4 regions of the Streptomyces sp. NPDC020958 genome follow, and region 4 is predicted to be linked to each of the others. Evidence: riboswitches for the same ligand, from Rfam matches in the RefSeq annotation. Region 4 holds a riboswitch; each other region holds the start of a gene.

The links. Region 4 has a riboswitch for cyclic di-AMP ahead of ACZ3KP_RS24340 (C40 family peptidase). Riboswitches for the same ligand answer to the same signal wherever they lie in the genome.
Region 1: another riboswitch for cyclic di-AMP. It lies ahead of ACZ3KP_RS00795 (C40 family peptidase); the one in region 4 lies ahead of ACZ3KP_RS24340 (C40 family peptidase).
Region 2: another riboswitch for cyclic di-AMP. It lies ahead of ACZ3KP_RS30145 (M23 family metallopeptidase); the one in region 4 lies ahead of ACZ3KP_RS24340 (C40 family peptidase).
Region 3: another riboswitch for cyclic di-AMP. It lies ahead of ACZ3KP_RS19165 (M23 family metallopeptidase); the one in region 4 lies ahead of ACZ3KP_RS24340 (C40 family peptidase).

What each region holds. Positions count from the first base shown of each region.
Region 1 is NZ_JBVHFU010000001.1:167,991-175,150, forward strand. It holds gene ACZ3KP_RS00765 (adenosylmethionine--8-amino-7-oxononanoate transaminase) at 1-782, opposite strand, end outside; gene bioB (biotin synthase BioB) at 775-1,980, opposite strand; gene ACZ3KP_RS00775 (8-amino-7-oxononanoate synthase) at 2,128-3,255, shown strand; gene ACZ3KP_RS00780 (DUF397 domain-containing protein) at 3,315-3,542, opposite strand; gene ACZ3KP_RS00785 (helix-turn-helix domain-containing protein) at 3,552-4,412, opposite strand; gene ACZ3KP_RS00790 (ATP-binding protein) at 4,646-5,104, shown strand; gene ACZ3KP_RS00795 (C40 family peptidase) at 5,138-5,611, opposite strand; cyclic di-AMP (ydaO/yuaA leader) riboswitch at 5,615-5,799, opposite strand; gene ACZ3KP_RS00800 (hypothetical protein) at 6,158-6,466, opposite strand; gene ACZ3KP_RS00805 (ATP-dependent Clp protease proteolytic subunit) at 6,474-7,109, opposite strand.
Region 2 is NZ_JBVHFU010000012.1:286,668-293,827, reverse strand. It holds gene ACZ3KP_RS30150 (DUF6250 domain-containing protein) at 1-117, opposite strand, end outside; gene ACZ3KP_RS30145 (M23 family metallopeptidase) at 308-1,240, opposite strand; cyclic di-AMP (ydaO/yuaA leader) riboswitch at 1,245-1,406, opposite strand; gene ACZ3KP_RS30140 (alpha-galactosidase) at 1,713-3,797, opposite strand; gene ACZ3KP_RS30135 (tyrosine-protein phosphatase) at 3,973-4,770, shown strand; gene ACZ3KP_RS30130 (DUF6126 family protein) at 4,784-4,906, opposite strand; gene ACZ3KP_RS30125 (helix-turn-helix domain-containing protein) at 4,903-5,526, opposite strand; gene ACZ3KP_RS30120 (hypothetical protein) at 5,610-7,160, opposite strand, start outside.
Region 3 is NZ_JBVHFU010000005.1:466,657-473,816, reverse strand. It holds gene ACZ3KP_RS19175 (PrsW family intramembrane metalloprotease) at 1-152, shown strand, start outside; gene ACZ3KP_RS19170 (aldo/keto reductase) at 308-1,270, opposite strand; gene ACZ3KP_RS19165 (M23 family metallopeptidase) at 1,364-2,395, opposite strand; cyclic di-AMP (ydaO/yuaA leader) riboswitch at 2,405-2,564, opposite strand; tRNA gene ACZ3KP_RS19160 (tRNA-Met) at 2,792-2,865, opposite strand; gene ACZ3KP_RS19155 (dihydrofolate reductase family protein) at 2,936-4,075, opposite strand; gene ACZ3KP_RS19150 (MarR family winged helix-turn-helix transcriptional regulator) at 4,200-4,724, shown strand; gene ACZ3KP_RS19145 (GTP cyclohydrolase II) at 4,873-5,514, shown strand; gene ACZ3KP_RS19140 (caspase, EACC1-associated type) at 5,554-7,160, opposite strand, start outside.
Region 4 is NZ_JBVHFU010000008.1:266,894-274,053, forward strand. It holds gene ACZ3KP_RS24330 (hypothetical protein) at 259-612, shown strand; gene ACZ3KP_RS24335 (hypothetical protein) at 629-793, opposite strand; gene ACZ3KP_RS24340 (C40 family peptidase) at 887-2,059, opposite strand; cyclic di-AMP (ydaO/yuaA leader) riboswitch at 2,068-2,240, opposite strand; gene pcrA (DNA helicase PcrA) at 2,506-4,992, shown strand; gene ACZ3KP_RS24350 (M23 family metallopeptidase) at 5,067-6,455, opposite strand; gene ACZ3KP_RS24355 (esterase/lipase family protein) at 6,642-7,160, opposite strand, start outside.

The DNA.
Region 1 (7,160 bases), on a different contig from region 4:
GCGAACAGCGCCCCCGTGCGTCCGAAGCCGGTCGCGATCTCGTCGAACACCAGCAGCACGTCGTGCGCGTCGCACACCTCGCGCAGCACCCGCAGGTAGGCGGGGGAGTGGAACCGCATCCCGCCCGCCCCTTGGACCACCGGCTCCACGATCACCGCGGCCAGTTCGTGCGCGTGCCGTTCGACCATCGACCGCAGCCGGTCGGCGTACCGCTCGTCGTACTCCGCCGGGGGCGCGTCGGCGAAGAGCTGGCGGGGCAGTACCCCGGACCACAGCTCGTGCATCCCGCCCTCGGGGTCGCACACGGACATCGGCTGCCAGGTGTCGCCGTGGTAGCCGCCGCGCCAGGTCAGCAGGCGCTGCTTCGCCGGACGGCCGAGGGAACGCCAGTACTGGAGGCACATCTTGATCGCGACCTCGACGGACACCGAACCGGAGTCCGCCAGGAAGACGTGCTCGAGACCGTCGGGAGACATGTCGACAAGGAGCTTCGCCAGCCGGACGGCGGGCTCGTGGGTGAGCCCGCCGAACATCACATGGCTCATCCGGCCGAGCTGGTCGCGCGCGGCCTCGTTGAGCACGGGGTGGTTGTAGCCGTGGATCGCCGACCACCAGGACGACATGCCGTCGACCAGTTCACCCGAGCCGTCCGCGAGCCGCAGCCGGACCCCGCTCGCCGACTCCACGACGAGCGGTTCGGCCCGGCCGGGCATCGGACCGTACGGATGCCAGACGTGCCGCCGGTCCAGTTCCAGCAGCTCGCCCAGGCTCAGGTCAGGCATTGGGCGCGAGGTCCGTTCCGGCCCCCCGGCGGCGGACGGCGACCAGGTCGGTGCGGGGCTCGTTGGCGACGGCGGTACCGCACACGTCTGCGTGGGAACCGGAACCCTCGTGGGAACCGCACCCCGACCCGCACCCGGCGTCCGCCCCGCACCCGGCGCCCGCGTGCGCCCCGGGGACCGCGTCCCTGGCCTCGGCCCGGTGCCGGGGCAGCGTCGTCTCCTCGGACCCCTCCACCACGAACCCGGCGTCCGCGATCATCTCCAGGTCGGCCTGGCCGGCCTGGCCCTCGGTGGTCAGGTAGTCGCCGAGGAAGATCGAGTTGGCCAGGTGCAGGGCGAGCGGCTGCATGGTGCGCAGATGCACCTCACGGCCGCCCGCGATGCGCACCTCGACGTCGGGGCAGACGAACCGCACCATCGCCAGGATGCGCAGACAGCGCTGCGGGGTGAGGTTCCACTCCTTGGCCAGCGGAGTGCCCTCGACCGGGATCAGGAAGTTGACCGGCACCGAGTCGGGGTCCAGCTCGCGCAGCGAGAAGACCACGTCGACCAGGTCCTCGTCCGTCTCGCCCATGCCGGCGATCAGCCCGGAGCACGCCGAAAGGCCGGCCGCGTGCGCCTTGTTGACGGTGTCCACCCGGTCGGCGTACGTGTGCGTGGTCGTGATGTCCCCGTACGTCCCCTCGGACGTGTTGAGGTTGTGGTTGTAGGCGTCCGCGCCCGCCTCGCGCAGCCGCTCCGCCTGGCCGTCGGAGAGCAGTCCGAGGCAGGCGCACACCTCGACGCCCTCGTTCTGCTCCTTGATCGCCTTGATGGTGCCGGCGACCCGGTCGACGTCCCGGTCGGTCGGACCGCGCCCGGAGGCCACCAGGCACACCCGCTTGGCGCCCCCGGCGAGGCCCGCGGCCGCCGCCTTGGAGGCCTCGTCGGGTTTGAGCCAGCTGTACTTCAGGATCCCGGTCGAGGAGCCGAGGCGCTGCGAGCAGTACGAGCAGTCCTCCGGGCACAGGCCCGACTTGAGGTTGACCAGGTAGTTGAGTTTCACGCGCCGGCCGAACCACTGCCGGCGCACCTTGCCCGCCGCGGCCACCACGTCCAGCACGTCGTCGTCGGAGGTCGCCAGCACGGCGAGCGCTTCCTCGCGGGTCGGCAGCTCGCGCCGAAGCCCCTTGTCCACCAGCGTGTTCAGCAGGTCCATGAGAGCCGATCCTGTACCAAGAGGCTGCTCCGGGCCAAGGAGAGTTCGCACAACCCTGGCAGATCGACATGTGGGTATCGCCACACAGTGGGCGGCCGACGGTCCCGCTAGGGTCTGTCCACTGCCTACAAAAGCACCGGAGGGGCCATGGCGTTCGGCTGGATCGACGAACAGGCGGAACTCCGCCGCCGCGCCGGACTCGTACGGACCCTGCGCCCCCGTCCCGCCGACTCACCGCTGCTGGACCTGGCGAGCAACGACTACCTGGGCCTCGCCCACCATCCCGAGGTCGCCGAGGGCGCGGCCGAGGCCGCCCGGACGTGGGGCGGTGGCTCCACCGGCTCCCGGCTGGTGACCGGCACGACGGAGCTGCACACCGAGCTGGAGCGCGAGCTGGCCGGGTTCTGCGGGTTCGAGGCGGCCCTGGTCTTCTCCTCGGGCTACGCGGCCAACCTCGCCGCCGTCACCGCGCTCGGCCCGCACGGCTCCCTGATCGTCTCCGACGCCCTCAACCACGCCTCCCTGATCGACGGCTGCCGGCTGGCGCGGGGGACCACCCAGGTCGTCGGGCACGCCGACCCGGACGCCGTGCGCAAGGCGCTCGGCACGCGCGAGGGGCCCGCGCTGGTCGTCTCCGACACGGTGTTCTCGGTCGACGGCGACGCGGCGCCGCTCGCCGCGCTGGCCGAGGCGTGCCGGGAGCGCGGCGCCGGACTGCTCGTGGACGACGCCCACGGACTCGGGGTCATCGGGGACGGCGGGCGGGGCGCGCCGTACGCGGCCCGTCTCGCAGGCGCCGACGACGTGGTGGTCACCGTGACCCTGTCCAAGTCGCTGGGCAGCCAGGGCGGGGCCGTGCTGGGGCCTGCCCGGGTGATCGACCACCTGGTGAACGCGGCGCGGACCTTCATCTTCGACACCGGTCTGGCGCCCGCGGCCGCGGGCGCGGCGCTGGCGGCCCTCAGGCTGCTGCGGCGCGAGCCCGCCCGCGCGGCCCGGGCGCGCGAGGTGGCCGCCGAACTGCACGCACGGCTGACCGCCGCGGGCCTGTCGGCGGTACGACCGGACGCCGCGGTGGTCTCCGTGCGGGCCCCGTCCCCGGAGGAGGCCGTGCGGTGGGCGGCCGACTGCCGGTCGGCAGGCCTGGCCGTGGGCTGTTTCCGTCCGCCTTCCGTGCCGGACGGCGTCTCACGGCTCAGGCTGACCGCCCGTGCCGACCTCTCCGGGGCCGAGATCGAACGCGCTGTACGTGTGATCGGCGAGACACGACCATGAGTCGGCGTGACACGGCCGGGCCTTGCGCGCATGCGGATACGGAATCGGTTACCGGCTGATCAGCCGGTGAACGTGGCCACGAAACCCGCCCAGCTCTCGGGGGAGAAGAGCAGCGCGGGCCCGGCGGGGTGCTTGGAGTCGCGTACGGCGAGCAGCCCGGCCGGTGGGCCGGAGTGCGGCCGTGCCGTCTCCACGCAGTTGTTCGCTCCGGTGCTGTAGCTGCTGCGCAGCCATCGCACACCGCGCAGATCCGTACTTGAAGGTACGTTCCGAGGCAGTGCAGTCATGGTGCCTCCTTACGCGCCGTCACCTATCCCGGCGATGTAATCCAACGAGTCCTCGGGTGAAAGGGCGTGGATCTGAAGGGTGTTGAAGGCCTCCGCGTAGGCCTGGAGGTCTTCTTTCCGTTCGAGGTAAAGGCTACTCGTCAACTGGTCGAGAACAACCACGTCCAGATCAGAAGTGCTCGGAAATGAGAAGATTACGAAAGGACCGGTGATGCCGATATGCGCCCCCGCCGCGAACGGCAGCACCTGGAGCCGCACCTGCGGCAACCGGGCCGCCTCCGTCAGCCGCCGCAGCTGGCGGGCCATCACCCCCGGGCCGCCCACCTCCCGCCGCAGCACCGCTTCGTCCAGGACCGCGCTCAGTTTCAGCGGCGGATCGCCCCGCAGCACGTCCTGCCTGGCCAGACGCACCTCCACCAGGGCGTCGAGGGCCTGGTCGTCGAGCCCGTCGGCGGCCACCCGGGTCACCGCGCGGGCGTACTCGGCGGTCTGCAGCAGCCCCGGCACCACCGAGGTCTCCAGCGTGCGCATCGCGCCCGCCTGCGACTCCAGGCTGATGAAATCCCGGTAGGCGGGCGGCAGCACCCCCCGGTAGGCGTGCCACCAGTGATGTCGTCCCGCGGTGTCCTCCGACCCCGCCAATACCAGCAGCAACTCGCGCAGTTGCCCCTCGGCCACCCCGTAGGCGTCGAGGAGTAACCGCACATCGGCCGGTTTCACACCGCTGGCGCCGGTCTCGATCCGGCTCACTTTCGACTGGTGCCAGCCCACCAGGCGGGCGGCCTCGCCGCTCGTGAGACCCGCGCCGGTGCGCAGCGTGCGCAGTTCGGCGCCCAGTTTCCGGCGGCGTACCGCGGGACCGTTCTGCATGGGCTACTCCTTACTCAATCTGGCCGCCCATATACGGTCCGGTGTCGCAGAGTTCACCGCTTCGAGCGACAGATATATGCACATCTTGGTGGATCGCTCCCCGTGACCGGCCCCGTAATGGCAGTCTGGCGGAGAAGTACCAGTCCGGGACCGTACTCGAACCATCCCCACCGTGCCGGACTCCGGTCCCGAGGAAGTCGGACTCCGGTCCCGAGGAAAGGGACGACGTCGCCATGGCAGACCACCTGGAAGCATCCGTCACCCTGCCGAGCGAACCCGCCTCGGTCGCCGCGGCCCGGGCGTATGCGCTGGACACCCTCGCGGAGTGGGGACTGCCACCGGAGACGGACACGGCGGACACCATCCGCCTCATCGTCTCCGAACTCGCCACCAACGCCGTGCAGCACACCTTCGGGCAGTCGCCCACCTTCACGCTGGACCTCGTCCTCGACCGTGACGAGCACCTGCGCATCGGCGTCACGGACAGTCATCCGCGCTTCCCCAGGAGACTTCCCGCCGCGGTCCAGCAGGACAACGGCCGCGGCATGGTCATCATCCGCTGGCTCACCGCCGAGTACGGCGGCAGACTCCGGGTCCGCCCCACCCGGGAGGGAGGCAAGACGGTCTTCGTCGAACTGCCCTGGACGGTTCCGGCCCACCCCGTCACCGCGGCCGGCCAGCAGGAGCCGTAGCCCTGAGCTCCCGCCGGCCGGTGCGCGGCGGGGTCAGCTGACCCGGCCGTACCAGACGCTCTTCGTCCAGATCTTCTGGAGCTTCACCACGTCCCCGGTCTTCGGGGCGTGCCAGATCTTTCCCTTCCCGGCGTAGATGCCGACGTGGTACACGCTGGAACCCGAGTGGAAGAAGACCAGGTCCCCGGCCTTGCGGCTGCCGGCCGAGATGTGACGGGTCTTGTTGTACTGCTGGGCCGCCGTCCGCGGCAGGGTCTTGCCCGCCTTCTTGAACGAGTACAGCGTGAGCCCGGAGCAGTCGAACCTGTTCGGTCCGGTGGCGCCCCACCGGTAGGGTGAGCCCTTTTTCGAGGCAGCGACCTGCAGTGCCTTCGTCGCCAGCGTGGCGGCCGAGGCGTCGGAGGCGACACCAGGGATCACGATCGAGCCGCCCACGGCGGCGATCGTCAGCGCCGAGGCCGTACCGGCCCGGGCCATGAGCGACGGAACCCGATTGAGCGCAGTCATGCGCAACCCTTCGTCAGCCGCCTGTGAAGGATGACCTGTCGGATTCGGGCTGGCGAAGTTGCCCGGCCGTGTTGCCACGGCTTCACCCCAAGGGCTGCTCGGTCCGGTCATGGCGTGACCGTTCCGGCGACCCGTCGTGCTTGGGTCCTCCACTCCTGCCGATGCACTGCTGTCGACGTCATCCGGGCGGCGGCAGGACTCGGCGTCCGCCCGGACCGCCCCGCCGTGGTGGCGGGGGCTTGTCGTCAGACAGGGATCTTCACGCACTCGTGTCCGAAAATCCCAACGGAACCGGGGATTTGTGGGGTTACTCACCACCCACCCGTTCGGGTGGACAACCCTGTGTTCGATTATCCGTCAACTCCACTGCGTAGCCCCGGACCTGCGCCGAAGCCCTCCACGACCACCCTGGCGCAGGCGAGTCGAGCGGCTTTTTCGGTCAGGTAAAACCACGCCACACTCCGCCGAACGGCGGTAACCCCTTTGGGTCGTTTCAACTCCGGCCCGGGCGTGGCGTCGACACATCGGACCGGACTCCTGCGGAGGTCACCGTACGCAGTCGGGCGGGAGTGCGACGCGAGCGGTCCGGCGCTCGCCGTCGAGCACCCGCAACGCCCGTGCCAGCGTGTCCCCGTGCAGCTCCGTCTCGCCCCGTCGATGCATCAGGGCCAGCGCGTCGCGCAGCTCGGACGCCGCGCGCACCAGCGCCTGCGCGGCGCGCAGACCGCGGTAGGTGTCCTCGTTCTGCGCCGGGTTGATGCGGCCCAGCAGGTCGACCACGTCCAGGTAACGGTCGATCAGCTCACCCTCCGCGCGGGTCAGCGCGGGCAGCGGCGGCAGCTCCGGTGGCAGCATCGGCGGCTCACCCCGCGTGCGGCCGGCCGAGCGGGGGCCGGTGCGTGGGCATGACCCGGTCCGCCAGCCCGTACGCCACCGCCCCCGGCGCGTCCAGGACCAGGTCCCGCTCCAGGTCCCGCTGGACCTGCTCGAGGGTGCGCCCGGTGTGCCGGACGAGCATCTCCTCCACCATCCCGCGGGTCCGTTCCCACTCCGCCGCCTGGATGAACAGATCGCTCGGCCGGCCCTGCACCGGTTCCGGCAGGGCCGGTTGCTGCAGCACGATGCGGGCGCCGGGCAGCACCGACCGTTTGCCCGGGGTGCCGGCCGCGAGCAGCACCGCGGCCGAGGCGCCGGCCTGCCCCAGGCAGACGGTCTGCACCTCGCAGGTGACGTAACGGAGCGTGTCGTAGATCGCGGCCATCGCGCCGAACGACCCGCCCGGGGAGTTGATGTACAGCGCGATGTCCCGCTCCGGAGCCGCGTACTCCAGGTACATGAGCTGCGCCAGCACGTCGTTGGCCGAGGTCTCGTCGACGGGGGCGCCCAGGAAGACGATCCGCTCCTCCAGCAGCTTGGAGTACGGGTCCAGGGTGCGCTGACCGGCGGTCGTTCGTTCGGTGAACTCGGGCAGGACGTAACGGGCGGACGGTCGGGTCATGGCAGTACCACTCCTCGCGGCTGGGCGTCTCGACGGCCGAGCAGACGTAAG
Region 2 (7,160 bases), on a different contig from region 4:
GTCGTGGGCGAGCAGGCGGCGGTGCCGGGGCGCGGCGCTCGCGGGTGCGGCGGGGGTGAGGGCCGTGAGCGCGGCTGCGGCGGTCAGGGCGCCGAAGGCTCGGCGGGTGGTCGTCATGCGGCTGGTTCCTCCCGGTGCGGCACAGGTCGCGGAAAGCGCTTTCACCGAACGGGGTTCACTCTGCCGTCGCCGAGCCTTCGTTGTCGATGCCCGAAGCAGCGCTGCCACGAGAAGGAAACACCGAGGGCCGGACCCCGGGGACCGGGATCCGGCCCTCGGAGTGCGTGTCGGACCGGCGGGGCGCCTGTCAGCCGACGGCGAGGCCCTTCGAGCGGAGGTAGGCGACCGGGTCCACGTCCGAGCCGTAGTCGGGGGTGGTACGGATCTCGAAGTGCAGGTGCGGGCCGGTCACGTTGCCGGTCGCGCCGGAGAGGCCGACCTGCTGGCCCGCGGTCACGGTCTGGCCGGCCGAGACGGAGAGCGCGGAGAGGTGACCGTACTGCGCGTAGTGGCCGTCGGCGAGCCTGATGACGACCTGGTTGCCGTAGGCGCCGCCCCAGCCGGCGGTGACGACCGTGCCCGCACCGACGGCCTTGACGGGGGTGCCGGTGGGCACCACGAAGTCGACGCCGGTGTGGTAGCCGCTGGACCACATGCCGCCCGGCACGTGGTAGCCGGTGCCGACGGTGGCGCCGCTGACCGGGAGGACGTATCCGGAGGCGGCCGTCGTCGAGGCGTCCGGGGTGGACGGGGTGGACGGCACGGACGGGGTGGCCGCCGAGGACGAGGTGGCGGAGTGCGCCTCGGGCCGGGCACCGGAGTCAGCGGTACCGGTCGTCGTGGGGCCGCGGCCGTCGAGCGTGAGCTCGAGGCCGGGGTGGATCAGCGAGGGGTCGTCTCCGACGGCCTGCCGGTTGTCGGCGTAGAGCCGGTGCCAGCCCCCGCTGATGTGCTGGTCACGCGCGATCTCCGAGAGGCAGTCGCCCGGCACCACGGTGTACGTGCGGTGCGCGGAACGCGCGGCGGCGGACGTCCGTACGGCCGCCTTCCCGGGCGCCGCCTTCGCGACGGCCGGCAGCGACTGCGGAGCCTTCGCGGAGACGGACTGCGCGGTGGCCGCGTGGGCACCGGTGGCCCCCATGAGCGGCAGGGCCAGCGCGGCGCCACCGGTTCCGGCGACGGCCATCGAGCGGGTGAGACGCTGGGTCTTCGGGCGGCGGTGCTTACCTCTCGCGGGCATGGCGCGTTCCTCTCCGGCGCCTGCGAGGTGAGCTGTCGGGTTCGGGCTGGAGCTGCCCGGCCACGCCGGAAGGCGTGACTACACCCCTGGCCTGTCCCGGGAACCGGAACAGGCGGTCTTGCCTGGTGGGTCCCCCGCTCCTGCCGGGCACGGGTGAGTGTGTGGGGACTCCGGGCGGCGGCAGGATTCGGCGTTCCGTCCGGATGCGTGGCGAACGTAAGCGAGCAGGACGCACCCGGACAAGCGAACGGTTCCCGACCTCCTGGTGCCGCTTGATCCGTTACGGACGTTCCCGGTCACCCTCCGTGAAACCCGGCCTTTCCCGCTCCCGCAATTCCCTTGTGAAGCGCCTTCATTACGTGAGCATGACGCGCGACGGTCGGTCACGAATATGACGCTCCTCACGCACGTCACGCCACGTCCACATATTCCAGAGCGAGTTGCAATGAAGCCGCCAATTCAGGCAGAAGGATCAGATGCGACGAAGTCGGACGACCGTCGCATCCAGGTCACCCTTGAGCCCCACGCGCAGCCCGTGATGCAACAGCACGGCCCCACGGTGCACTTCGCCCGTTTCGCGGCATTCGTACGACGCCTCCGGGTCGAGGCCCTTGAGCCGGAGCGCCGGCACCGGCTCGCCGTAGCTCTGCGCCTGGAGCCAGGCGAGGACCGCGGTCTCGTCGCCGAGCGTGTACTGCACCGCGCTGAGCCCGCCGGCCGGCGGCCGCAGCCGGAACTGCTCGCCGCGCTGCACCAGCGGCCGGATCTCCTTGTAGAGCCCCACCCAGTGACCGGCTTCGGCGAGTTCCTCCTCGGTCCACTTCGAGAGGTCGCCGCCGACCCCGAGCGCCCCGGCCATGGAGCTGACGAACCGGAAACGCAGCGAGCTGACCCGGCCGTTGAGCTGGTGGTTGGGGCTGTCGGTGACCCAGGCCGACATCACCCGGGCGGGGTGGATCTGGCTGAAGCCGTGCTGAATGGCGAGCCGGTCCAGCGGGTCGGTGTTGTCGGAGGTCCACACCTCGTCGGTACGGCTCATGATGCCGAGGTCGATCCGGCCGCCGCCGCCGGAGCAGGACTCGATGGCGACGTCCGGGTGGGCCGCGCGGATCCGGTCGAGCAGGGCGTACAGGCCGCGCACGTGGTCCACCCACAGGCGCTGCGGGTAGGGCTCGCCCGGCCAGCCCGCGTCGGTGAAGCAGCGGTTGAAGTCCCACTTGACGTAGTCGATGGGCGCGCTGGACAGCAGGGCGTCGAGCTGCTCCCAGAGGTACTCCTGGACGTCCTCGCGGGCGAGGTTGAGGACGAGCTGGTTGCGCAGCTCCGTCCGCTTCCGGCCCTGCTGGTACTGCACCCAGTCGGGGTGCGCCCGGTACAGCTCGCTGTCCGGGTTGACCATCTCGGGCTCGACCCAGATGCCGAACTGCATGCCGAGCGCGTGCACGTACTCGGCGAGGGGCGCCAGGCCCTTCGGGAAGCGGTCCGGGTTGGGCGTCCAGTCGCCGAGGCCGGCGCGGTCGGAGGTGCGGGCGCCGAACCAGCCGTCGTCCACGACGAACAGCTCGACGCCGATCGCGGCGGCCCGCCGGGCCAGGGTGGCCTGCTGCTCCTCGGAGATGTCGAAGGTGGTCGCCTCCCACGAGTTGAACAGCACCGGCCGGTCCCGGTCCGCGTCGGGGATGACATGCGCCCGCTGGTAGGCGTGCCAGGCCCGGCTCGCCCCGCCGAAGCCGCCGTCGGACCACAGGGCCGCGAACACGGGACTGGTGTACGACTCGCCCTCGGCCAGCATCAGCAGGCCCGAGTCGTCGTAGCCGGCGCCGCCGGTGATCTGCACGCGCGCGTCGGGGAGCTGGGCGACGGCGATCCGCCAGGACCCGGACCAGCCGAGGGCGCAGCCCCAGACCTCCCCGTGCTCCTCGGTGGCGTCGGTGTCCAGGGCGACCCAGGGCAGGTGCTGGTGGCCGGTGTGGCCGCGGCGGCTGCCGATGACCTTCTCGCCGTACGTGAGCGGGCCGCTGACCAGCCGGGACTCGGCTGCCCAGCGGCCGTGCAGCTGGGAGAGCCGCCAGCCCTCGCGGTCGGGCAGCGTCCAGGTCGCCGCGTCGGCGCGCAGCAGCTCCACGGGCGCCTGCCCTTCGTTGCCGACGGTCACCCAGCGCTCGACGACGTCGCCGCGCATCCGGTAGTGCAGGGTGATGACGATCCGGTCGTCCCGGAAGCGCAGGCGCAGTTCCTCGTCGCCGGCGTCGCCCGCCGTCTCGTACGACTCGAAGGCCCACTCCGTGCCTCGGCGCTCCTCGGTGCGCACGGACAGCGCGGGGCGCACGAAGCGGGGACCGCCCTCGACGGGGTACTCCTCACGGCCGTCGAGCGGGGACTCGAAGGGCCAGTAGCCGGGCAGCACCCGGGTGCTGAGGGCCTCGGCGTCGGCGAGCCGGATACGCGGCCCCCAGTGCAGGTGAAGCAGTTCGCCGGCCTCCGTCAGATGCAGCGCGTAGCTGCTGCCGGGGCCCGACAGGAGCCAGGTACGACCGTTTTCGGCGATGTCCACCATCGAGAAACCTCACACAGGTGCCAACAGATCCGCTCAAGCCCCAACATCATCAAGGGCCGCGGGCCCCGGAGGCAACGTCTGTGGACAACTCATTGCCTGTGGAAACCGATGTCGTATGGTCGTCGCAGTGCCCGTCGACGAGCCGCGCCGACGGGGCCGGCCGGGAGGAGCCCCCGTGACGCAGCAGGTCCCGTCCACCGAGCCCGAGCTGGCCGGTGTGCGCAACTTCCGTGACGTGGGCGGCCTGCCGACCGTCGACGGACGCCGGGTGCGGCACGGCGTGCTGTTCCGCAGCGGGCACCTCGCGCACGCGACGGAGCAGGACGCGGAGTTCCTCGCCTCCCTGGGCCTGCACACGATCTTCGACTTCCGCAACGCGGCGGACCAGAAGCTGGAGGGCCCGGACGTCGAGCTGCCCGGCGTGCGGAACGTGAACCTGCCGCTGAGCGATCCGGCGCACGGCGCCGAGTTCTGGACGATGGTCCGCGAGGGTGACATCGAGCAGTTGCGCGGGCTGCTGGGCGACGGCAGGGCGGCGGCCCGGATGGTCAACTCGTACCGCATGATCGTCAAGGACCGTACCGGCGAGCACGCGCGTGTGCTGCACGCCCTCGCCGAGGACAGCGTCCCGGCGCTGATGCACTGCGCGGCCGGCAAGGACCGCGCGGGCATCTCGATCGCTGTGACGCTGCTCGCGGTGGGTGTGGAACGGGACGCGATCCTCGCCGACTACCTGGAGTCCAACGCCAAGCACCGCCGCTACCGGGTGAAGCGCAGCGGCAGCGGGGACAGCGTCTACAGCCCCGAGGTGATGGAACTGCTCAGCCCGCTCTTCGACGCGCGCGCGGAGTACCTGACGGCGGCCGTCGAGAGCATCGAGGAGACCTGGGGCGACGTCGACACCTACCTGGAGCAGGGGCTCGGGCTCACCCCGGCGACCCGGGAGCGGCTGCGCGAGCGCCTGCTCGACTAGGCCCTGCCGGGGCTCAGCCCTTGCCGCCGAGGGTGAAGAGCAGGAAGAGGAACGCGGCGAACACGTGTCCCACGGCGATGTAGATGATGAGCCGGATCCACAGGGACCGCGGGAACCTCTCCTCGTAGTTGCTCATGGCAGCTCTCCAGGGGTCGGTCCCAGGCACAGCGCGGCCGTGGGACTCTGCAACAGGGTGTGGACGAACAGGAGTGCGACCCCGTCGTGGTCCTCGGCGGCGAGCCGGTGCGGGGTCAGCGAGTCGAAGTGGGCGCTGTCGCCGGGGGCGAGCACATGCGTGGTGTCGCCGAGGCGCAGCCGCAGCCGCCCTTGCAGGACGTACAGCCACTCCTCGCCGGGATGCACCCGCACGACGTCGCCCTGCGAGCCGTACGGCACCCGGACCCGCAGCGCCTGCATCCCCCGGCCGGAGGACCCGGCCTGCCAGTACGTCCAGCCGCCCGCCCCGGTCGGTTCCATGTCACCGGCGCGCACGATGGCGTCCCGCTCGGCGACGGTCTCCCCCAGCAGCTCGGAGACCGTCGTACCGTAGACACGGGCGAGTGCGAGCAGTACCGGCAGTGAGGGCTGGCGCTGCCCGGTCTCCAGGCGGGAGAGATGGGCCGGTGACAGCCCCGCGGTGCGCGCCGCCGCCTCCAGGGTGAGGGCGGCGCGCCGGCGCAGGGCGCGGAGCTGCGGCGCGACGGCTGGCAGGACCTCGTCCGGCCCGGCCGGGGGCCCGGTCTCAGGAGAGCTCATGCTCTCCATTCAGCCGCAGGTTTGCCTGTCCGGCAAATTTCTTGCCTCAGAGGCAAAACAGCGGTCGGGGCCGCCTCGGGAGGTCACTCCGGGACGGTCGTCGTCGCGTATGCCTTGAACCGTACGTCGGGGTCCGGATGCCTGCGCAGCCGCCGCAGCAACGACCGCCACGGGTCGGGCCAGCCGACGCTCGCGGCCGTCGCGGAGACCAGCTGCGCCGCGATCAGGCCGGGGACCGTGCCGCCGTCCTCGGTCAGCCGCTCGGCCGCCGCCAGTACGGCCGCGGCACGCTCGGGCCGGGCCCGGTGCGCCCAGCCCGCCTCCAGTCCGCCCGCCACCTGGGCCGCCACCGTCGTTCCGGCGTCCTCCAGCGCCTCCGCCAGGTCCAGCAGCCGTCCGAGCAGCCGGTCCGGTTCCTCGGTGCGGTCGGCCAGTCGGCGCAACAGGCCCGCGCGTTCGGCCGCCAGCAGCGGTTCCGGCGCCAGCAGCGCGGCGGTCCCGGCGAGCACCTCGCCGCGTTCGGCGGTGTTGTACGAGGGAGACACCAGGGTCCGCAGTCTTTGCAGAGCCGGCAGGTCCCGGTCCTCCAGTGCCTCGCCGCCGCCCTCGGGTGTGTGCATCGCGGCCAGCAGCCGGGTCACCGCGTCGTGGTAGACGCTGCCCGGGGCCACGCCGCCGACCGGATGCGGGATGTCGGACATGCCGAGGTCGCGCAGCACCCATGCCGCGTGCTGCCAGTGTTCGCGGCTTTCCAGATCGCACACCGTGTCCGCGATCCGGACGGCGATACCGGGCGCGTACGGGGTCCAGGGGGCGAGCGCCCGCAGGTAGGCCCAGCCGGCGAAGCTCTCGCACGACGCGAGGCCGGCGTCGTAGACCGTGTCCACGACCGCCGCGTACCTGCCCCGGTGCGCCTCGGCCAGCTCCCAGGGAGTCACCTCCACCAGGGACAGGCACCCGGCCGAGGTGTCGTCCCGTGCGGCGGCCTCCAGCAGGTGCCAGGCCTCCGGCACGCCCAGCAGGGGCGCAAGCGCGCGGATCACGGCGGTCCGGACGTCGGGGTGCGTGTCGGGGCCGAAGCCGCGCGCGAGCAGCGCCACCGCCTGACGCGGCGGCAGGAAGCGGGCCGTGAGGCGCACGGCCTCCTTGCGGGAGGTCACCTTCGCGGGCCGCTCCCCCGTCAGCAACGGGCTGAGGGCCGCGGCGAGTTCGGAGGGGGCCGTGAAGCGGGCGGCGCGGCTCGCCGCGTACACCGCGACGCGCGCCCGGTCGCCGACCGCCTGCTCCAGGAGCAACGGCAGGACGTCCTGGGGGCGGTCGGTCCAGGGCAGCGCGGCGAGCGCCGCCTCGGCGACGACCACCTCCTCGTCGTCCTTGTGCCGCATGGCCAGGACGAGGCCCAGCTCCGGCACCGGGGCGGCGGCGCGGATCGCGCAGGCCCGGTCGTCCAGCGGCAGGGAAGGGTCTTCCGCCACCTGCTCGGCGAGGCGCGCCGCGGCCTGCTGCTGGCGGGGCAGCCAGCGGCCGACGGCGCCGAGGTCCGGCAGCGGGCGCGCCGCCCCGGCGACCAGGAAGCGGCCGTACGGCGGGGTGTCGGCGAGCAGGGCGTCCAGCAGGTCCGTGCGCTCGCGGGA
Region 3 (7,160 bases), on a different contig from region 4:
GCCGCCGCGAACTCGCCCGCCCCGCCCTGGAGTACGCGTCCCGCACGGCGGGCACGGGCTACGGCTGTCCGGTCGCACCGGTCCCCGGAGCCCCGGCGTGGTACGGCGCGACACCCCTGCCGTCCACGCCCTGCAACCCGTACCGGTCGTAGGGGCCCGGGGGGGCAGGGCCCGGGGGGGGCAGGGCCCGGGGGGGAGGGCCCGGGGGGGGCGGGGGTGCGGAGAGCAGCCGGGTCACCGCTCCGTCCCCGCCCCCGCCGTCCCTGCCGCCCCCACCCCCGCGGTCCCCGCCCTCGTCGCCGCGCCGTCAGGCCGAAGCCCGTGTCAGCCTCAGCAGTTCCTCGTCCGTCAGAGTCAGGTCCGCCACTGCGAGGAGCGCCGGGAGCTGCTCCACCGTGCGGGCCGAGGCGATGGGGGCCGTGACGGTGGGCTGGGCCGCCAGCCAGGCCAGGGCGACCGTCGGGACGGGCGCCGCGTGGGCCTCGGCGATCTCGTCCAGGGCCACCAGGACCCGCTGGCCGCGCTCGGACTCCAGGTACTTGGCGGCCCCGCCCGCCCGGACGCTGTCGACCGTCGTGCCGGGGCGGTACTTGCCGGTGAGGAAACCGGAGGCGAGGGCGAAGTACGGGACCGCGGCGAGGCCGGTGCGGGAGGCGAGGTCCTGGAGGGAGCCCTCGTAGGTGTCGCGGGAGACCAGGTTGTAGTGCGGCTGGAGGGCGACGTACCGGGCCAGGCCCTCGCGGTCGGAGAAGTCCAGGGACTCCTGGAGCCGCTCGGCGCTGATGTTGGACGCGGCGATGTGCCGGACCTTGCCGGCCCGCACCAGCTCGTCCAGCGCCCCGATGATCTCCTCGACCGGCACCTCGGGCTTGTCGAAGTGGGTGTAGTAGAGGTCGATGTGGTCGGTGCCGAGGCGGCGCAGGGAGGCGTCGGCGGCGGCCTTGATGTTGGCGGCCGACAGGCCCGCGTACTCGGGGTGCTGGCTGACCTTCGTCGCGACGACCACGTCGTCGCGGTTGCCGCGCGCCTTGAGCCACTTGCCGATGATCGTCTCGGACTCACCGCCCTGGTTGCCCTCGACCCAGGCGCTGTAGGAGTCGGCGGTGTCGACGAAGTTGCCGCCCGCGGCGGCGTAGGCGTCGAGGACGGCGAAGGAGGTGGCCTCGTCGGCGGTCCAGCCGAAGACGTTGCCGCCGAGGGCGAGCGGGAAGACCTCCAGGTCGGAGGCGCCGAGCTTACGGAGGACCGGGGATGCGGAAGAAGCAGTCATGCTCCATTCCAACGCGGCGCGGCAGGCGGGCCATCCCACGCAATACGAAGTTCTCGTAAAAGCGGAAGGCCCGCCGGGGCCGGTGGAGGTGCGTCAGGGGTTGAGGCCCTTGCCGCGCAGCCAGGTCATCGGGTCGATGCCGGTGGGCTGGCCGCCGGGGTGGACCTCGAGGTGGAGGTGCGGGCCGGTGACGTTGCCGGTGGCGCCCACGCGGCCGATGACGTCGCCGGTGGCGACCTTCTGGCCGACCTTGACGCCGATCGACGACTGGTGGCAGAACCACAGCTCGGTGCCGTCGTCCAGGGTGAGGATCGTGCGGTAGCCGTAGGAGCCGGCCCAGCCCGCCTCGGTGATCGTGCCGCCGTGGACGGCCTTGATCAGCGTGCCGGTCGGGGCGGCGAAGTCGAGGCCGGTGTGGTAGCCGGAGGACCACATGGAGCCGGCCTGGCCGAAGGTGCCGGTGATCGTGTACGACACGACGGGCAGCGTGTACTGCTTGGCCAGCGCCGCGATCCGGGCCTGCTCGGCCTTCTGCGCGGCGGCGGCCACCGCCTTCTCCTTGGCGGCGCCGGCCTTGGCGGCCGCGGCCTGTTCCGCCTTGGCCTCCGCGGCGGCGACCACCTTGTCGGCGGCGGCCACGGCCTTGGCGCTCGCCTTGGTGTCCAACTGGTTCTGCTGCCGCTCGGCCTGGGCGATGATGCGGCTGCGCAGCGCCTCACCGGCGTCGGACGAGGAGTCCCCGTCCGTGGCGGCCGTCGTGGTGACGCTGCTCAGCGCCGTCTGCGTGGCCTGGTGGCCGCCCCCGTCGCCCAGCAGGGAGTCGACGGACGGCAGGTCCGGCAGGGAGATGGAGACCGGCGGGTGGCCGGTGTTGGCGGTGGCCATGCCGCCCGCGCCGACGGCGGCGATGACGCCGACGCCGAGGACCGTGGAGCTGCGGGCGAGTCCGCCGCCGCGCTGCTTGGCGATCCGGTGCCGGCCGCGCTCGGGGGCGAGGGACTCCTCGGTGGGGTTCCACTCCTCCCAGGGGCCCTCGTCGGTGCGGTAGGTGCCGTAACCGAAGGTGTCGGGCTGCCGCTGGCTGGGTACGAACGGGGCTGTCGGAGCAGGCCGGTTGGACGCCACGCGGGCGTACTCCTTTCCTTCCGCCGCCTACCGGGTTAGCTGACGGGTTCGGAGCGGGAAGGTCTCCTACGCGCGTATACCGGCCGATTCGTACTCGGCGGCAGCCGTGCGATTCACCCCAAGGTGGTGGTTCCCCGGTTCCCTTGACGGGATTCGGCGCGTGCGCACGGAGCCATCTCGGGTGACGGCTGGGACGACCGCGCTGCGTTATCGAACGTTAATAGACCCGGCGGTAAGATTCCAAGCCATTCGCCTTGATCATTAAGCTTCCACGCGATGGACTTACCTGCCACGACCGGCCAAAAACGGTCGAGTTGACCACGCCTCCAAGAAACGCGCGCCCGGACACGCCTCAGGGCCGGAATCCGTGATCCGGATTCCGGCCCTGAGTTTCAGTAGCGGGGACAGGATTTGAACCTGCGACCTCTGGGTTATGAGCCCAGCGAGCTACCGAGCTGCTCCACCCCGCGTCGGTGACACCAGCATACGCCATCCGAAGAGTGCGAGTCACACGGGTTACGAGCGCCCCCGCGCGGAGACCTAGCCGCGGGGCGTTTCCAGGTGTGCGTTCGGCGCCTTGGCCAGGGCCTCGTACTCGGCCAGGACCACCACCGACACCCCCCGCTCCCGCAGCATCCCCGTCCCGTCCGCCGCCCGCACGAAGGTGTCCGGTTCGTGCCAGGCCGTGACCACCCGGCGCGCCCCCGCGCCGAGGATCAGCTCCGCGCAGGGGTGGGGACGGGAGGCGCGGCGGGTGCAGGGCTCCAGGCTGGTGTAGACGGTGGCCGTGGCCAGCCGGGGGTCGGCCGGGGCGATCTTGGCGAGGGCCGCCTCCTCCGCGTGGACCGCCGGGTCGCCCGCCTCCCGGGAGTGGCCGCGGGCCAGTTCCGTGCCGTCGGCGGCGACCACCACCGCGCCGACACTGAACGCCGTCGCCGAGGGTGGGCACTGGGCCGCCAGCTCGCAGGCGAGCCGCAGCCAGTGGCGGTCGGCGGCGGACACCGAGCCGCCCGCGCCGGGGGCGGTGGGCTCGTAGCGCATCAGGACGACGTCCTCGATACGGCGGGTCTCCACCAGGCGCAGCCGTCCGGCCTGGTAGCCGCCGGGGCCGAACAGGCGCGGCGCCTCGGGCTCGCCCACGAAGACCGGGGCGAGGACCAGCTGGAGCTCGTCGGCCAGGCCCTCCTGGAGCAGCTGGGTGTGGACGGTGCCGCCGCCCTCCACCATCAGGCGGTCCACACCGCGGACGTCGTGGAGGTGGGTCAGCAGCGCGGGCCAGTCGAGCTCGGGTCCCAGCGGGACGATGTCGGCGGCGATGCCCAGGGCGGCCGCCCGCTCCGCGCCCGAGTCGGTCGTGCAGACGAGCTTGTCGCCGCCCGTGTGCCAGAACTTCGCGGCCGGATCGAGGTCGCCGGTCGCGGTGACGGTGACCTTGAGGGGGTACTCGGGCCGGCCGGCGGCGATCCGGGCTGCGCGGCGGGCCTCGGAGTACACCAGGAGCCGCGGGTTGTCCGCGCGGATCGTGCCGGCGCCGATCAGGATGGCGTCGGAGCCGGCCCTCACCTCGTCGACCCGGTCGAAGTCGGCCGGCGAGGAGAGCAGCAGCCGTTCGGGGCCGGTGTCGTCGAGGTAGCCGTCCAGGGAGACGGCGGCGGACAGCAGGACGTGGGGGTACGGCATCGGACGCGCTCACTCTCGGCGGCGGGCGGGACCACTCGCGGCGGTCGACTGGACCACTCTCGACGGTCGGCGGGGTGTGAACCGGACGCTTGGTTAAAGTTTGAAACAAACTTACACTGGTCCCATGACGACTCGCTGGCTCACGTCGAAGGAGCAGCGCGCCTGGCGCGCGTTCATGGCGGCGACCAACCTCCTGGAGGACGCGATCGACCGCCAGCTCCAGCAGGACGCCGGCATGCCGCACCTCTACTACGGCATTCTGGCCAACCTCTCCGAGGAACCGGAGCGCAAGCTGCGGATGACCGATCTCGCCGCCAGGTCCAAGATCACCCGGAGCCGGCTGACCTACGCCGTGACCCGGCTGGAGAAGGACGGGCTGATCCGGCGCGAGGACTGCCAGTGGGACAAGCGGAGCAGCTTCGCGATCCTGACGGACAAGGGCATGGCGGCCCTGGAGCGCACGGCGCCCGGACATGTGGAGACGGTGCGCGCGGCGGTGTTCGACCACCTCTCCGAGGAGCAGGTCACGCAGTTGGAGGAGATCAGCTCCGTGATCGCGCGGGCGCTGGAGGGCGACGAGAAGCCGCGGCCGACCTCCGACGAGGTGCCGTGGCGGCGGCGCTCGTCGTCGCCGTGTTCCGGTTCGTGAACCCCGATTCCGCGGAACGACCGGAAACTTGTTGCTTCAAATTTAAAGCATGGGGTATGGTTCCAGCCGTAGATCTGCTTCAAATCTGAAGCAGAGACACGCGTCCCGCACGGGACAGCCGTCCTGCACCCGGACACTGGAGACCCCGATGACCGACTTCCCCGCCGCCACCCAGCGCGCCCGTGTCCGGGTCCCGCTGCGCTTCACCGACGGCTACAGCGTCAACGCCGAACTCGTCACCTTCCACGGCCTGACCGACGGTCAGGAACACGTCGCCGTCGTCCTGGGCGAGCCCGCACCGGGCACCCTCCCGCTGGTCCGCCTGCACTCCGAGTGCCTCACCGGAGACGTCTTCGGCTCGGCCCGCTGCGACTGCGGACCCCAGCTGCGCGAGGCCGTCGAACGCATCGCCGAGCGCGGCGGCGTCCTGCTCTACCTGCGCCAGGAGGGCCGCGGCATCGGCCTCTACAACAAGCTCGACGCGTACGCCCTGCAGGACCAGGGCCTCGACACCTACGAGGCGAACGCCGCCCTCGGCCTGCCCGAGGACGCCCGCGACTACACCGCCGCCGCCCAGATGCTCCGGGCCCTCGGCCACGGCGAGCTGGACCTGCTCTCCAACAACCCCGACAAGGCCGAGCAGTTGCGCACCCTCGGCATCACCGTCCGCGACCGCGTACCGACCGGCGTCTTCAGCACCGCCCACAACGTCCGCTACCTGCGCGCCAAGGTCCTGCACACCCAGCACACCCTGCCGCTGGCGGAACTGACGGAGCTCAACGCGGGCTGAACGGTCCACCGCAGACCGCGGCGCCCGGGCCGGCGAGGGTCACATGCGCAGCCAACGCCTCATCCGATTCCCCCGGCTCGCGTCGTCCAGCTGGTCCGCGTACTCGTCCATGCCGTCCTCCCGCAGGATGGCCGCGGTGCCCCGCACCTCCCAGGCCTTCGAGCGGCGGACCACCGCCTGGATCAGCAGGCGGGCCACCTCGTCGAGACGGGCACCGCCCAGCTCGGCGAGCACATCGGGCAACCAGTCCTCCAACGGGACGCGTTCCACGGCCGAGGTGACGACCCAGGCGACATCGGCCTCCTTCTCCTGGAGATGCAGGGCGCCGAGCAGCTCCGCCAGTTGGTACGGCTCCAGAGCCCGAGCCGCCTGCCACAGCACCCTTCTGGCCCGGTCCACGTCCGCCACGTCGAAGGGTCTCGCCAGCCCTTCCTCAAGGACTCGCGCGACCGCCGGATCGTGCACCTCGGTATGGCGCCGCGCCGACGAGCGCTGCACCCTTACCGCGTCCCCACGCGGCAGTCCCGCCCTGCGCAGCCTGGTGAGTACGGTCGGCAGATCGGCCCGCAGGCCGAGGCCTGCGAGCACCGACACGTCACGGGGCATCCCCGACTCCGCCATGGCACGGTAGATCGCCACGACCCGGTCCGCCGAAGCGAGCTCCATCAACGTCCGCAGTTCGAGCGGGAGCCAGGCGACGGGACGCTCGCTCTGCCAGAGTTCCAGGAGCACTCGGGGCGCGTCGTCGCGCCCGGCCAGCGCTACACCCAGCGCCCACACTTCCGCGCGGCCGCCGTCCTCCACGGAGAGGCGACGGAGCGCCGCGATCAAGGACAGCAACGCGGGGCGAGGCAGCCGGGCAAGGCTTTCGGCGACGACGCCGCTCAGCGGGCTCCCGTCGCTCTCGTTCTCCCCCGGTTCCGTGGCCACCCGCGCGGTGATACGCACGACCGCCGGGAGGCTGAGCCGGGTCATCGAGGCCGCGAGCTGCCGGTACTCGTCGGGCGAGCAGAGGACGGGGAGCTCCGCGAGGGTCTCCTCCAGGAGCGGACCGGGACGCTCGGCGAGCAGGTCGACGAGGCGGTCCGCGTCCGCGAACCGTCCGTCGCGCCAGTAGCGCCGGAGAACCCGCGCCACGTCCCCGCCCTCGGCGGAGCCCGCGATGTGCGCGTGGAGCGTCTCGACGTCGACTTCGGCGGCGAGGACGGGCAGCGCCCCGACCAGCTCCTCGTCCGGGCCGTCCAGGACGTCGGCGAGCATCCGGTCCGCGTCGACCCGCGCACCGTGCGCACGCATCGCCGTGAGCAGGACGACACGCTGTGCGGCGGGGAGGTCTGCGGCGCGTTCCAGAAGTCTGTCCGCCGCCTCGTGCCCGAGGTCGCGCAGGGCCGCGACGAGGGCGGCGGCCTGCTCGGGTCCGGAGTCGGCCACGTCGGTGAGCAGCCGCATGGCGTCCAGGGGCCGGCCGAACCGGCGCAGCGCCGTCATGAAGGCGACGGTGTCGGCGGCTCCGCGAGGGCCCGACGTCGCCCACCGCACCACCGTGACGAGGGCGTCGGGGCGGGTCCTGCGGATCTTTTCCATGATCCGCAGGACTTCCTCGGCGGAGGCCCGGCACAACAGGTCGCGGGCCGCCTCGTCGCCCC
Region 4 (7,160 bases):
GGCCCGGGTGTGTCGGCCTGGTAACGCGATGCACGGAATTGGCGTGACCGGATCGTTACCCGACGGTATGTGGCCGGAGTTCCGATCCGGAGCCGTCGGCTTCGCGGGGCGGGATGACCGAAGCGGCGGTTCCGGGGCGGGCGGGGGCCCCGGGCTGCTATGGGGTGCATATATGCGTTGCCGCGGGGAGGCGGGCCGGCGGTAACGAGGCCGGGCCGGGGTCGGCGCAGCCCGGGGCCCTGATTAGGCTCCGGAGCCATGGACGTACTCATCCATCTCTTCGTCGGCCTGCACATCATCGGCATCGCCGCGCTGCTCGGCGGCTTCCTCACCCAGATGAAGGCGATGGGCCTGGGCACGGCCCGGTTCGTCCCCGGGATGCTGCACGGCGCGTTCACCATGCTCGCGACCGGCGTGGTCCTGGTCGGTCTCAACGAGGCCGACGGCCACCACGTCAACACCGTCAAGATCGGCGTGAAGCTCGCCCTGCTGATCGTGATCCTCGGGCTGGTCTACGTGCAGCGCGACGAGGAGAAGGTGGCGAAGAACGCCTTCGGGCTGGTGGGTGTGCTGACCATGGCGAACATCTTCATCGCCGTGCTGTGGACGTGACCGCCCCGGAGCTCTCTCAGGACGCCGTCCCGAGGGCGGCACGGGCCGTCACCGCCGCCCCGGCGGTCACTGCGAGCCAGGCCGCCACCGCGATCCACACCAGCGCCCGCCCCGGCCAGGTCAGCCACGGGACACCGAAGGCGGTCGCGGCCGACAGCACGGCCGCCGCCGTCATCCCCATCGGGAACACCGTCGCCCAGCGTCGTTCGTCGTCACCGTGCCGGGGCCGGGCTACCAGGTGCGTGAGCCACGCGGAGGTGCGTGGGCGGGTTCCTCAGGCCGGTCGCACCACGCTGTGGATGATCGACTCGCCTCCGTAGTAGATCGACTCCTCCCGGACGTACGCGCCGGGCTTGGGGGCGTGGATCATCATCCCGTTGCCGATGTAGACCCCGACGTGGCTGATGTCGTCGTAGAAGAAGACCAGGTCACCGGGCTGGGCGTCGGTGAGGGAGACGGTGGTGCCGGCGTTCACCTGGTCGTAGGTGGTGCGCGGCAGGGAGACGCCGGCGGCCTTCCAGGCGGCCTGGGAGAGGCCGGAGCAGTCGTAGGACCCGGGGCCGGTCGCGCCCCAGACGTACGGCTTGCCGATCTGCGCGCGGGCGAAGGCGATCGCCTTGGCGGCCTTCGTGGCATAGGCGGAGTCCGAGGAGGGCGAGGACGCGGACGAAGAGGAGGACGCGGACGAAGAGGACGAGGAGCTGCCCGCCGATGACGACGCGGCCTCCTGCCGGGCGGCGGCCGCCTGCTGCTTCGCGAGTTCCGCCGCCTTGCGCGCCGCCTCCTCCTGCCTCCGCTTCTCGATCTGCGCGAGGCGTGCCTTCTCCTCGGCCGTCAGCTTCGACAGCAGCTGCCGGGCGGCGGCCAGTTTCGACTGGACGGTGGCCTTGGCCGTCCTGAGGCCGTCCTGGGTCTCGGTGAGCGCCTCCAGGCTCCTCGCGGCCTCCTGCCGCTTCCTCATGGTCGCGGACTGCTGGGTGACGTAGTCGTCGACCGCGTCCTTCTGGCGCGAGGTCAGCCGGTTCATCAGCTGCGACTGGTCGAAGTAGTCCTGCGGGTCGTTCGCGAGCAGGAAGGTCGCGGTCTGGGGGACCTCTGTCCCGGTCCGGTACTGCGCCGCGGCGAACGACCCCAGTTCCTCACGGGCCCTGTTCAGCCGGTCCGTGCGCCGCGCCACGTCATCGAGCATGGTGTCGACGCGCTTGCGCTGCTTGCCGGTCCGCTCCTTGGCCGCGTCGTACTTCTCGGTCGCCGACTCCGCCTGCCGGTAGAGGTCGTCGACCTTCTTCTCCACCTCCTCCAGGCTCGGCCTGCCGTCCTCGGAGGGCGCCGCGTTCGCCGTCTGGGAGAGCAGGGCCACGGAGGTGAGGGCGGCGGTGGCCAGGGCGGGGGTGCGTATGCCCGCTGTGCGCGTTGCGGAGGGGCGGGACCTGCGGTGCGACGCCAAGGGAGGCGACTCCTTCCAGTTGTCCGCCTACCGAGTTAGCTGTCGGGTTCGGGCGGGTGGTTCGGAAGGGTTGCCCTACGGTCCTCCCCCGGAGAGGAGGTGGGACCGATTCACCCCAAGGTCGGTGTGGGTCCCCGGCTCCGGATGCGTGGCGGCACCCCGGACTCGGCGGAGGCCGCGCGGCCCGGCGACGTTCGCCGGTGGGGGTCGTGCGGCCTGCCCGGCACGGTAGCCAACTCGTGTGCTCCGTGTGAAGGTTGATGTGCGATATGCCCGATACATTTTCGTGACCTGAGTGTTGAGTCCCCCGGCTGCGGGCGGTTCGCGGAGATGTGTCCCGACCTGTCGGAATCACTGACGGTAAGGGCCCGAGTCCTTCCGGTGGTCGGCGCGAGTTTCCGGGGCGGGGACCGGTTGTCGGTGGGGCGCCCTAGACTCGTAGAGCGATGAGCAGCCTCTTTGACGACAGCTTCCTGGCGAGCCTCCAGCCCCCGCGCGGCCACGAGGAGGAACCCCCGCCGCCGCCCGAGGACGAGCCGGGACCCGAGCCGGTTCCGGACGACCTGTTCGGCGGGCGGTTCGACACGCCCCCGGACCGGGACGCCTACTACCGCGACGGCGCCGCCCGCCCCGCCCTGGACGCGGCCGCCCTCCTGGAGGGGCTGAACGAGAACCAGCGCGCGGCCGTCGTGCACGCCGGTTCCCCGCTGCTCATCGTCGCCGGCGCCGGTTCCGGCAAGACGCGCGTGCTCACCCACCGCATCGCCCACCTGCTCGGCGAGCGCCACGTCCACCCGGGCCAGATCCTCGCGATCACCTTCACCAACAAGGCCGCGGGCGAGATGAAGGAGCGCGTCGAGCAGCTCGTCGGCCCGCGCGCGAACGCGATGTGGGTGATGACCTTCCACAGCGCCTGCGTGCGGATCCTGCGCCGGGAGAGCAAGAAGCTCGGCTTCACCTCCTCCTTCTCGATCTACGACGCGGCCGACTCCAAGCGCCTGATGGCCCTGGTCTGCCGTGACCTGGACCTCGACCCCAAGCGCTACCCGCCGAAGTCCTTCAGCGCCCAGATCAGCAACCTGAAGAACGAGCTGGTCGACGAGGAGGACTTCGCCGCCCGCGCGAGCGACGGCTTCGAGAAGACCCTCGCCCAGGCCTACGCCCTGTACCAGTCGCGGCTGCGCGAGGCGAACGCCCTCGACTTCGACGACCTGATCATGACGACGGTCAACCTGCTGCGCGCCTTCCCGGACGTCGCCGAGCACTACCGCCGCCGCTTCCGGCACGTCCTGGTCGACGAGTACCAGGACACCAACCACGCCCAGTACGCCCTGGTGCGCGAGCTGGTCGGCACGGGTGCGCATGCCGAGGACGTACCGCCCGCCGAGCACGACCTGCCGCCCGCCGAACTGTGCGTGGTGGGTGACGCCGACCAGTCGATCTACGCCTTCCGGGGCGCGACGATCCGCAACATCCTCCAGTTCGAGGAGGACTACCCGAACGCGACGACGATCCTTCTGGAGCAGAACTACCGCTCCACGCAGACGATCCTCTCCGCCGCCAACGCGGTCATCGAGCGCAACGAGTCCCGCCGCCCGAAGAACCTGTGGACCAACGCGGGCGCGGGCGCGCAGATCACCGGCTACGTCGCCGACACCGAGCACGACGAGGCCCAGTTCGTCGCCGACGAGATAGACCGGCTGACGGACGCGGGCGAGGCGAAGGCGGGCGATGTCGCGGTCTTCTACCGCACCAACGCCCAGTCCCGTGTCTTCGAGGAGATCTTCATCCGCGTCGGCCTGCCCTACAAGGTCGTCGGCGGTGTCCGCTTCTACGAGCGCAAGGAGGTCCGAGACGTCCTCGCCTACCTGCGGGTGCTGGCCAACCCGGAGGACTCCGTCCCGCTGCGCCGGATCCTCAACGTCCCCAAGCGCGGGATCGGCGACCGCGCGGAGGCGATGATCGACGCCCTCGCCCAGCGCGAGAAGATCAGCTTCCCGCAGGCGCTCAGGCGTGTCGACGAGGCGTACGGCATGGCCGCGCGGTCGACGAACGCGGTCAAGCGGTTCAACACGCTGATGGAGGAACTCCGTACGGTCGTGGAGTCCGGCGCCGGACCGGCCACGGTCCTGGAGGCGATCTACGAACGCACCGGCTACCTGGCCGAGTTGCAGAACTCGACGGACCCGCAGGACGAGACCCGTATCGAGAACCTCCAGGAACTCGCCTCCGTGGCTCTGGAGTTCGAGCAGGAATCCGAGGAGGGCGAGACGACCGGCGGGCTCGCCGACTTCCTGGAGCGGGTCGCCCTGGTCGCCGACTCCGACCAGATCCCGGACGACGACGAGAACGGCGACGGCGTCATCACCCTGATGACCCTGCACACCGCCAAGGGCCTGGAGTTCCCGGTGGTGTTCCTCACCGGCATGGAGGACGGCGTCTTCCCGCACATGCGGGCCCTCGGGCAGACCAAGGAACTGGAGGAGGAGCGGCGTCTCGCGTACGTCGGCATCACGCGCGCGCGGGAGCGGCTGTACCTCACCCGGTCGTCGATGCGCAGCGCCTGGGGTCAGCCGTCGTACAACCCGCCCTCCCGCTTCCTGGAGGAGATCCCGGGCGCCTACCTGGAGTGGAAGCGGACCGGGGCGATGGCGCCGGTGTCCTCCGGACCGGCGTCGGGCGTGGCCGCCTCGCTCTCCTCGACCCGCTCGCGCTCCTCGGCGTCGGGCGCCTCGGGCTTCGCCACCCGGCGGACCTCGGAGAAGCCGGTGGTCTCGCTGGCCGTCGGCGACCGGGTCACCCACGACCAGTTCGGGCTCGGCACCGTCGTCGCGGTGAAGGGCACCGGCGGGAACGCGGAGGCGACGATCGACTTCGGCGACGACAAGCCGAAGCGCCTGCTGCTGCGGTACGCGCCGGTGGAGAAGCTGTAGACGCCCGGGAGTTGTAGACGCCGAGAAGCCGTAGACGCCTGAGCCCCCGCCATGGGCGGGGGCTCAGCGGGCGATCAGGTGGGATCCAGTCCGTGGCTGCGCAGCCACGGCAGCGGGTCTATGGCGGCGCCGCCCGCAGGCCGGACCTCGAAGTGCAGGTGCGGGCCGGTCGAGTTCCCGGAGTTCCCGGAGTACGCGATCGGATCGCCGGCCTTCACCGTCGTACCGGAGGCGACGCGGTACGAGGAGAGGTGGCAGTACCAGGTCTCCGTGCCGTCCTTCGCCGTCACGATCATCATGTTGCCGTAGGCGCTGTTCCACTTGGTGGAGACGACGCCGTCGGTCGCGGCCATCACCGTCGTGCCGTACGAGACGGGGAAGTCGATGCCCGTGTGGACGGACATCCAGTTGACGCCGGCCTGGCCGAAGTAGGCGCTGAGCCCCCGCTGCGTGACCGGGAGCACGTACTTGGGGCGCAGCCGCTCCTTGCGGGCCGCCTCCGCCGCCGCCTTTTTCTTCTCGGCCTCCTGCTGGGCCTTGAGGTCGATGCGCTCCTGGGTCCGGCTGGCCCGGTCGGCGAAGTCGTCGGCGCCTGCCGAGAGGGTCCTGAGCTGGGCGTCCAGTGTGCTGTTGGCGGCGGACGGTTTCACCGTCTGCGCGTCGGAGGCCGAGGCCGTGGTGTCCTTGCCGTCGTCGGTCAGACCCCCGACCGAGGCGACCGCGATCCCGGCGACCCCCATCACGCAGGCCGAGGGCACGGCGACGGTCAGCAGCGCGGACCGCTTGGGGGGCGGACGACGACGGGAACGCGCCCCCGCTCGGGAGCCGGCGCGTGTCGCGGACGCCGCGACCGCCGGGGTGACCTCTTCCTGGTCCTCCAGCAGTGGCGTTACTGCAGGTAGCTCACCGGTGGCCGACAACTCCCCCTCGGCGGCGGGGACCTCGTCGTACGCCGGCTCGGCGGCCTGCGCCGGGGTGCCGTCGGAGTTCCACTGCGTGGCGTCGTACGCGCCGGTGTCGAAGGTCTGGGTGCTCCACTCCCACTGCTGGGTGGCGCCGGCCACGCCCGACTGGTCGGGCTGGAGCCACGCGTTCGCGTCCCAGTGACCGCTGGTGTCGGTGACCGTCTCCTGCGCGCCCTGTGCCGGGACGGTCCAGGCGGTGCTGTCGTAGGCACCGGAGTCGTAGGCGGCGTGGTGCTGGGCCGCGTACGCGTCGTAGTGGGGTGTCCGGTCGTCGGCCGTGTGCCATTGCGTGGTGTCGTACGCGCCGGTGCCCTGGCCCTGGTCGGGCAGGTCGCCGAAGAGCGGGTCGCTGTGGAACGCGGTGGCGGTGTGGTCGCCGTACGTGGTGAAGTCCCCGTACTGGGCTTCCTCGGTGCCGTACGACGCGTAGTGCGCCGGGCCGGCGTCGGAAGCCGGAGCCGGGGTGGTCATGGTCCCCGACGGGTGACGGTCGTTCACCAACTTCTCTTTCGCCTCGACAACAGGGGCTGGCAGAGCAGTGCGGCGACTGTACCCGGCGGTATACGGGCGCGACAATCTTCAACAGGTTTCGTGGTTGCGGGAAAGGGGCATTCGGCCCTGTTTCGGGGGACGGCGGGCGCGGGTTTGGCCTTGTGTTCGAGGAGTGTTCGAGGCTGGGGCCGGTCACGCCACCGTCAGACCACCGGCCGTCCGCTCCTCCGAGTGCGCCTCGTCGAGGGCTTCCCTTATACCGACGGCGACCGCCGGGTGGACGGGCAGGGCGAGGTGGCCGATCCCGGTCACGCGCACGTTCGTCGCGACGAGGTCCGGATGCTCGATACGGGCCGTCTCCACCGGGTCCATCAGCGAGTCGAGGTCGCTCCAGAAGCTCACGAACCGGGTGCGGCAGCCGGGCGCCGGGCGGGTCAGCTCCTCGATCACCTCGGAACCGGGGCGCATCTGGCGCACGATCGGGTGCGCGTCGGCGAGCGGTGCCACCCGGGTGCCGGAGTGCGGGGTGCCCAGCGTCACCAGGGTGCCCACGCGCAGATCGCCGCCGAGGCACTGGACGTAGTAGCGCGCGATCAGCCCGCCGAGGCTGTGCCCGACGATGTCGACCCGGGGGCTGCCCGTGCGCTCGCAGATCTCCTCTATGTGCCTGCCGAGCAGTTCCGCCGCGGCGCGGATGTCACAGGTCAGCGG